2 regions of the Streptomyces sp. NPDC003697 genome follow, and region 2 is predicted to be linked to the other one. Evidence: riboswitches for the same ligand, from Rfam matches in the RefSeq annotation. Region 2 holds a riboswitch; the other holds the start of a gene.

Region 1 (4,204 bases), on a different contig from region 2:
CGGCCGCGCTCACCCCGGCCACGGCCCTGTTCGTGCACGGCAGCTGGGTGCATCTGCTCGGCAACATGCTCTTCCTCTACGTCTTCGGGGCGATGACCGAGGAGCGCATGGGCCGCATCCAGTTCACGCTGTTCTACGTCGGCTGCGGCTACCTGGCCCTGGTGGGCTACGCGGCCGCCAACGCCGCCTCCGGGCAGACCCTCGTGGGCGCGTCCGGGGCGATCTCCGCGGTCCTCGGCGCCTTTCTCTACCTGTTCCCGCGGGCCCGGGTCACCAGTCTCTTCCCGTTCCTGTTCTTCCTGCCCCTGCGCTTCCCCGCGTGGGTGGTGCTGCCCTTCTGGCTGGCTCTGCAGTGGCTGGCGGCGGGGCAGGCGTCCCAGGGACCGGGAGTGGCCTATCTGGCCCACCTGGTCGGCTTCGCGCTGGGCTTCGCCTATGCGTGGGCCCGCTTCGGGACGGCCCGCGGTCGCCGGGCGCGGCCCCGGAAGGGCGGTGGTGGGCAACCGGTGGGCGACTAGAGTGAACTGCGCCCCTGCTCCGGCCCCCGAGGGAGAGAACCAGCCGTGATCACCGCGATCGTGCTCATCAAGACCAGCGTGGACCGGATCCCCGAGATCGCCGAGCAGATCGCCTCGCTGGAGAGCGTGAGCGAGGTGTTCTCCGTCACCGGCACGTACGACCTGATCGCCATCGTCCGGGTACGGGAGCACGAGGACCTGGCCGAGGTCATCCCCGGCCGGATCAGCAAGATCCCGGGCGTCGAGGCGACGGACACGCACGTCGCGTTCCGCACGTACTCGCAGCACGACCTGGAGGCGGCGTTCGCCATCGGGCTCGACTCCTGAGCAGCCCGAATCCTGAGCCGCGGCGTCCGGCGTCGCAGGCGCCCCCGGCGCCGGACGCCGCGGCCGGATCGGATCGGATCGGATCCGGCCGCGGTGTTCGGAGAACCCCTAGACCGCCGGCACGCAGCGGCCGTTCTCCGTCCGGTACTCCCACCTGGCGCCGTGCCGCACGAGTTCCCGTACCGCGTGCAGGAAGCGTTCCACGTGCTCGTCGGGCGTGCCGGCGCCGAAGCTGACGCGGACCGCGCTCGGGGGCGCCTCACCGGGCGCGGTGCCGGGCGACCCGCACCCGCCCCGGGCCTGCGGGTCGCCGCCGAGCAGCGTCCGCACCAGCGGGTGGGCACAGAACAGGCCGTCCCGGACGCCGATGCCGTACTCGGCGGAGAGCGCGGCGGCGAGGTGGGAGCTGTTCCAGCCCTCGACGACGAAGGAGATCACCCCGACGCGGGGCGCGTCGTCGCCGAACAGCGACAGCACCCTGACGCCGGGGATCTCGGCGAGACCTGCCCGCACCACGCGGACCAGGTGCCGCTCGCGGGCGACCAGGCCGTCGAACCCGGCCTCGGTGAGGGCCCTGCAGGCCGAGGCGATGGCGTGGGCGCCGATGACGTTCGGGGAGCCGGCCTCGTGCCGGGCGGCGGTGTCGTGCCACTCCACCTCCACTCCCCCGTCGCTGCGCCGTGTGACCGTGCGGCTGGCGCCGCCGCCCGCGAGGTACGGCTCCGCCCGGCGCAGCCAGTCGGCGCGCCCGGCGAGCACGCCGGAGCCGAAGGGGGCGTACAGCTTGTGGCCGGAGAAGGCGACCCAGTCGACGTCGAGGTCGCGCACCGACACCGGGTGGTGCGGGGCGAGCTGGGCGGCGTCCAGGACGATGCGGGCGCCGTGCGCGTGGGCCGCGGCGGCCAGTTCCCGCACCGGCCACAGCTCACCGGTGACGTTGGAGGCGCCGGTGACGCAGACGAGCGCCGGGCCGTGCGGGGCGCGGCCGGCCAGCGCCCGCTCCAGGACCTCCACGGCCTGCTCCGGGCTGCGGGGGGCGTCGAGGCAGGTCACCCGCGCGTCGCCCCAGGGCAGCAGCGAGGCGTGGTGCTCGGTCTCGAAGACGAAGACGCGGCAGTCGTCCGGGACCGCGCGGGCCAGCAGGTTCAGGGAGTCGGTGGTGGACCGGGTGAAGACCACCTGGTCGGTGTCACGGCAGTCGAGGAACTCGGCGACGGTCCTGCGGGCGTTCTCGAAGAGGTCGGTGGACAGCTGGGAGAGGTAGCCGGCGCCACGGTGGACGCTGCCGTAGTAGGGCGCGTACGCCGCCACGTCGTCCCAGACCCGCTGGAGGGCCGGGGCGCTGGCCGCGTAGTCGAGCGCGGCGTAGCCGACCTCGCCGCCGGTGACGAGCGGGACGGTGACGTCCCGGCCCAGGACGGGCAGCGGGGCGCGGACGGACCCGGCGGGGGCGGCGGTGGAGCCGGGAACCGGGGCGGAGACGGAGACGGACATGGCTGAACTCCCGTGAGGACAGGCGGCAGCCCCCTGTCGGATTCGCGGGCCGTGCCGGGACACGCCTGAGGACGCGGCGACGGCACAGGAGGGCGAGCCGGAGAAGGGGACATCCCGAAGAGGGGAAGCCGGAGAGGGGATAAGGGGTGTGCGGAGGCGGGGCTCTGCGGCCCTATCGCATTCGCTTGCTCACGGAAGGCTCCCTCGACGACCAGGACCCCTGGTCCCACGCTCGGCGGGAGCGTGCGAGGGGTCCGCGCTTGCCGCAGACCTCGCTGCCTGCGACCTGGTCCTCACCCGGGGCACCCCGCCACGGACGGAGGGTTGCCGGACAGCCGGCCGGGGCCTTGTGGCTGTCACTCATGACCTGGACCGGAATCTACGGGACGTGATCAGCCGGCCGCAACCGGTGTCCGGATGACGGGACGGCCGTGAACGGCCGAGCGCCGGCGCCCGAAGGCACCGGCGCCCGTTCCGGTGGAAGGATCCCAGCCGCTGCGGGGGGGGGAGGCGCTCACTTGTTGCTGGCGGCGACCCAGCGCTCCAGCGTCCGCCGCGCGGCCCCGGAGTCGATGGACTCGGCGGCCTTCGCCATGCCGGCCCGGATCTGCGCCGTCAGGGGCTCGTCGCCCGGCTCCAGCGCCACCAGCGCGGCGGCCGAGTTCAGCAGCACCGCGTCCCTGACGGGGCCCTTCTCGCCGTCGAGGACCCGGCGCGCGACCTCGGCGTTGTACGAGGCGTCCGCGCCGCGCAGCGCGTCCACGGGCACCGGCTCGATGCCGACGTCGCGCGGATCGAACACCTCCTCGGTGACCTTGCCGTCCCGGACGACCCACACCCGGGAGGTGGACGTGGTCGTCAGCTCGTCGAGGCCGTCGTCGCCCCGGAAGACGAGGGAGGAGTTGCCCCGCTCGGCGAAGACGCCCGCGACGATCGGCGCCATGCGCGCGTCGGCGACGCCCACGGCCTGCGCCCGCACCCTGGCCGGGTTGGTCAGCGGGCCGAGGATGTTGAACGTCGTGCGGATGCCCAGCTGGCCCCGGGCGGCGGCCACGTGGCGCAGTGCCGGGTGGAAGCGCACCGCGAAACACATGGTGATGCCCGCCTCCTCGGCGACCTCCGCGACGCGCTGCGGCGTCAGCCCCAGGTTGACGCCCAGCTTCTCCAGGACGTCGGAGGACCCGGACGCCGAGGACGCGGCCCGGTTGCCGTGCTTGACCACCTTCACGCCCGTGCCCGCGACGACGATCGACGACATCGTGGAGATGTTCACCGTCTTCGCGCCGTCGCCGCCGGTGCCGACGATGTCGACGGCCGGGCCGGGCACCTCGATGACGGTGGCGTGCTCGTACATCGCGCGGACCAGGCCGGTGATCTCCTCGACCGTCTCGCCCTTGGCCCGCAGGGCGACGGCGAACCCGGCGATCTGGGCGTCCGTCGCCTCGCCGCGCATGATCCGGTCCATCGCCCAGGCCGTGTCGTCCGCGCTCTGGTCGCGGCCCTCCAGCAGGGCGTTCAGCACACGGGGCCAGGAACGGCCCGCCGCGGTGTCGCCTCCAGCGGGGGTCACAGCGCTCATCAGCCGCTCCTGGGTCCGGTCCCGGACGGGTCCGGGACGCTCGGGAAGGGGGAACCCGTCGTCCGGCGGGCACCTCTCCACCCTATCCAGCCCGGGGCACGGCGAAGGGCCCCCGTCCGCAGACCGGACGGGGGCCCTCACCGTGGCGTGACGTGCGCAGCGATCAGTGGTGGCCGTGGCCGCTCGTGATCTCCTTGTACTCCTCGACGGTGGGCTTCGGGATCTGCGACTCCTCGCCGTAGTACGCGTTGCTGAGCTTGGCGCGCAGCTTCTGCGCCCCCGTGAC
Region 2 (4,204 bases):
CGCCCACCCGCGTGTCCCACAGCCCGCCGACGATCTCCTCGCAGCAGCCGGTGAACGCGTCCGCCCACCGCCGGGTGAGGAAGCCCAGCCGGTCGGCGCCCAGCATGCCGCGCAGCACCTGCTCGGCGATGTCGTCCGGCAGCATGCGGAAGTAGTCGACGGGCGCCCACGGCGTGTGGGAGAAGTGGCCGATGCGCAGGTCGGGGCGCAGATCGCGGAGCATCCCCGGTACCAGGGTGAGGTGGTAGTCCTGGACGACGACCGCCGCGCCCTCGGACGCCTCCTCGGCCAGCGCCTGGGCGAAGGCCCGGTTGTAGGCCTCGTAGGAGGCCCACTGGCGGCGGAACTCCGCGTCGAACACCGGTTCGAGTGGCGTCTGGTACAGCATGTGGTGGACGAACCACAGCACCGAGTTGGCGATGCCGTTGTAGGCGTCGGCGAAGGCGTCGGCGTCGATGTCGAGCATGCGGACCTGCTGGCCGCCGGTCGCGTCGGCCGGCAGCCGGCGGCCGCCCTCGAAGCGGCGTGCCGCCTCGCGGTCGGCGTCGCTCAGGGCGGCGCACACCCACACCGCGCCCGCCTCGGGCCCGATCGCCGACAGCCCCGAGACCAGCCCTCCGCCTCCGCGTCGGGCGTGCAGCGAGCCGTCCTCGCGCAGCTCGTACGAAACCGGGCCGCGATTGGACGCGACCAGCACCTCGGCACCGTGCATTGAAGCCATACGCCTCAACCTAGCCCGGCCCGGAAACGCTCAAACGTACGGTTCCGGTTCGTACCGGCCGAACAGGAGGCGGCGGCGGTTTTCACGCCACTCTCCGGGACGCGTACTCGGCGACCTCGACCATCGGCGGCCGCTCCTCGGTGTCCACCGCGTACGTCCGTGGTGCGAAGCCGTGCTCGACCCGCTCGAACTGGGTCAGGGACGGGCGGACCAGATGGCCGCGCGCCAGGCGCAGTTGCGCGGTGCGGTAGATCGCGGCGGCCATGCGGCCCAGCGCCTGCCCGTCCTGGTGGCGGTGGAGCCGCACGCCGACGTCGACCTGGGCGAGGGCGTCCAGCCCCACCAGGTGGAGCGCGTCGACGAGCATGCCGAGCTCGACCCCGTAGCCGACGGGGAACGGCAGCCGTTCCAGCAGCGAGCGACGGGCCGCGTACTCGCCGCCGAGCGGCTGCACGAAGCCGGCCAGCTGCGGCCAGTGCATGTTGAGCAGCGGCCGGGCCATCAGCTCCGTGACGCGTCCGCCCTGCCCGGCCGGCACGCTGTTCGCCTCCTGGCCGGCCAGGGCCAGCGGGCGGTCGTACATCGCCTTGACCAGGTCGACGCCGGGGTCGGTGAGCAGCGGGCCGACGATCCCGGTGACGAAGTCGGAGGAGAACTCCCGCAGGTCCGCGTCGACGAAGCAGACGATGTCCCCCTTGGTGACGAGCAGCGAGCGCCACAGCACCTCGCCCTTGCCGGGCACGGCGGGGATGCGCCGCAGTATCCCGTCGCGGTGGACGACCCGGGCGCCCGCGGCGGCGGCGACCTCGGAAGTGCGGTCGGTGGAGCCCGAGTCGACCACGACGATCTCGTCGACGAGCGGGGCCTGCACCACGAGGTCGCGGCGGACGGCGGCGACGATGTCGCCGACCGTCTCCTCCTCGTTGAGGGCGGGCAGCACCACGCTGACCGACGACCCGCCGGCGCGTTTCGCGGCCAGGAGGCTGTGCAGCGGACGATCGGTGACGGACCAGGAGCGGGTCCTGAGCCAGCGCTCGACTTCTTCCAGCATGGTCGGCGGCTCCCTCACTGATGCCTCGGATCACGGTGACGGAACGCTCGGTCCGTGACCCGTCTCGCGGTTCGGACGTTTCTCTGAACTGTCCTGGCCTTCGGTTACAGTCTTGAACAACGCGCGTGACCGTCGCATGTCGGGGGGCCGCCGCGCGCCGACAATCACATACCGCTCATCCAGAGGGGCAGAGGGACACGGCCCGATGAAGCCCCGGCAACCCTCCAGCCGGTTCTCGTGACGATCGCTGTGCGTGCAGGATCGTCTCCGCGAGGCTCCCGGCTAGGGAAGGTGCCAAATCCGTCTCACGGCGAGATGCGTCGTGAGGAAGATGAGGAGAAAGGGCCTCGCCTCACATGGCTGTGCAGACTGTTGCAAGCAGCACCGGATCCACCGTCGACCTCGGCCCCGCCGCGGCCCTGAGCTGTCGCGAGTGCGGTCACCGTGTCCCCCTCGGACCGGTCTTCGCGTGCGAGGAGTGTTTCGGCCCGCTGGAGATCGCCTACGACTTCTCGGCCTACGAGACCGAGGAGCTGCGCAGGCGGATCGAGGCGGGTCCCGCGAACATCTGGCGCTACGCGCCGCTGCTGCCGGTCCCCGCGGACGTGGCGACCAAGCCGAACCTGAACCCGGGCTGGACCAAGCTCGTCAAGGCCGACCACCTCGCCCGTGAACTCGGCGTGACCGGCGGGCTGTACGTCAAGGACGACTCCGGCAACCCGACGCACTCCTTCAAGGACCGCGTCGTCGCGCAGGCCCTGGAGGCCGCCCGCGCCTTCGGCTTCACCACCCTGTCCTGCTCCTCCACCGGCAATCTGGCCGGCGCCGTCGGCGCCGCGGCCGCCCGGGCCGGTTTCCGCTCCTGCGTGTTCATCCCGCACGACCTGGAGCAGGGCAAGGTCGTCATGGCCGCGATCTACGGCGGCGAGCTCGTCGGCATCGAGGGCAACTACGACGACGTGAACCGCTTCTGCTCCGAGCTGATCGGCGACCCGGCCGGTGAGGGCTGGGGCTTCGTCAACGTCAACCTGCGGCCGTACTACGCCGAGGGCTCCAAGACGCTGGCCTACGAGATCTGCGAGCAGCTCGGCTGGCGGCTGCCCGACCAGATCGTCGTCCCGATCGCCTCCGGCTCCCAGCTCACGAAGATCGACAAGGGCCTGCAGGAGCTGGTCCGGCTCGGGCTGGTCGAGGACCGGCCGTACCGGATCTTCGGCGCCCAGGCCGAGGGCTGCTCGCCGGTGTCCACCGCCTTCAAGGCCGGCCACGACGTCGTCCGCCCGCAGAAGCCGAACACCATCGCCAAGTCGCTGGCGATCGGCAACCCGGCCGACGGCCCCTACGTCCTCGACATCGCGCGCCGCACCGGCGGCGCCGTGGAGGACGTGAACGACGATCAGGTCGTCGACGCCATCCGGCAGCTGGCGCGCACCGAGGGAATCTTCGCGGAGACGGCGGGCGGCGTGACCGTCGGCGTGACGAAGAAGCTGATCGAGGCGGGCGTCCTCGACCCGGCCCTGACGACGGTCGTCCTCAACACCGGTGACGGCCTGAAGACCCTGGACGCGGTGGCGGGCACGGGCCCGACCGCGACCATCCGCCCGACCCTGGACTCCTTCCGAGAGGCTGGCCTCGCATGAGCGTGACCGTTCGCATCCCGACCATCCTGCGCACCTACACCGGCGGCCGGGCCGAGGTGACGGCCGAGGGCGCCACCCTCGCCGAGGTCATCGAGCACCTGGAGAAGAACCACACCGGCATCGCCGCCCGGGTGCTGGACGACCAGGGCAAGCTGCGCCGCTTCGTCAACGTCTACGTCAACGACGACGACGTCCGGTTCGAGCAGGGCCTGCAGACCGCCACCCCCGACGGCGCGGGCGTGTCCATCATCCCGGCCGTCGCCGGAGGCTGATCATTACCCTCGGTAACGCCCGTCACCGCGCGTATGCCGCATTGCCCCCTCCGTGAGAGAAACGGAGGGGGCAATTCCGTGTGATTGAGCGCGGTAGAGTTGGGGAACGCGTCTCCGGTCCGCGCACCGGACGCCTTTCATTCCTGCCGCACGCCCGACAAGAAGTAGCCAAAGTCCGGGCCTTTTCCGCGGCTTTTGTTCTGTTTGTGGGGCCCGACTTGCCCTGAATTCAGGCGAATTGTCGTCATATTCCCGGCGTCCGGTCGTCCGGAATTCTCGTCCGGATGACCTGTTGCAGACGGCAGTTGGACAGATACATTCAGCCGCGGTCGACGCGTTCCGGCGCACGCCCCCAATCCATGGGGGGTGAGGTCTGACCCGGATCCGCGAAGTGTGGATCTGTGCAAGGGCCAGTAATAGGGGAGTTAGGCATGGCTCAGGGCACCGTCAAGTGGTTCAACGCGGAGAAGGGGTACGGCTTCATCGCGGTCGACGGTGGTGCGGACGTCTTCGTCCACTA

Evidence for each region. Region 2 has a riboswitch for S-adenosylmethionine ahead of thrC (threonine synthase). Riboswitches for the same ligand answer to the same signal wherever they lie in the genome.
Region 1: linked by a shared signal. The riboswitch ahead of ACWDNY_RS25365 (aminotransferase class V-fold PLP-dependent enzyme) and the one ahead of thrC (threonine synthase) in region 2 are both predicted to bind S-adenosylmethionine.

The regions. Positions count from the first base shown of each region.
Region 1 is NZ_JBSFNN010000080.1:11,156-15,359, forward strand. Features, by position in the region: partial or broken gene ACWDNY_RS25355 (rhomboid family intramembrane serine protease) at 1-567, shown strand, start outside; gene ACWDNY_RS25360 (Lrp/AsnC family transcriptional regulator) at 564-845, shown strand; gene ACWDNY_RS25365 (aminotransferase class V-fold PLP-dependent enzyme) at 954-2,339, opposite strand; SAM riboswitch class IV at 2,591-2,707, opposite strand; gene trpD (anthranilate phosphoribosyltransferase) at 2,854-3,918, opposite strand; gene qcrB (cytochrome bc1 complex cytochrome b subunit) at 4,082-4,204, opposite strand, start outside.
Region 2 is NZ_JBSFNN010000006.1:127,088-131,291, forward strand. Features, by position in the region: gene ACWDNY_RS04340 (alpha,alpha-trehalose-phosphate synthase (UDP-forming)) at 1-721, opposite strand, end outside; gene ACWDNY_RS04345 (glucosyl-3-phosphoglycerate synthase) at 804-1,772, opposite strand; SAM riboswitch class I at 1,945-2,110, shown strand; gene thrC (threonine synthase) at 2,129-3,412, shown strand; gene ACWDNY_RS04355 (MoaD/ThiS family protein) at 3,409-3,684, shown strand; gene ACWDNY_RS04360 (cold-shock protein) at 4,116-4,204, shown strand, end outside.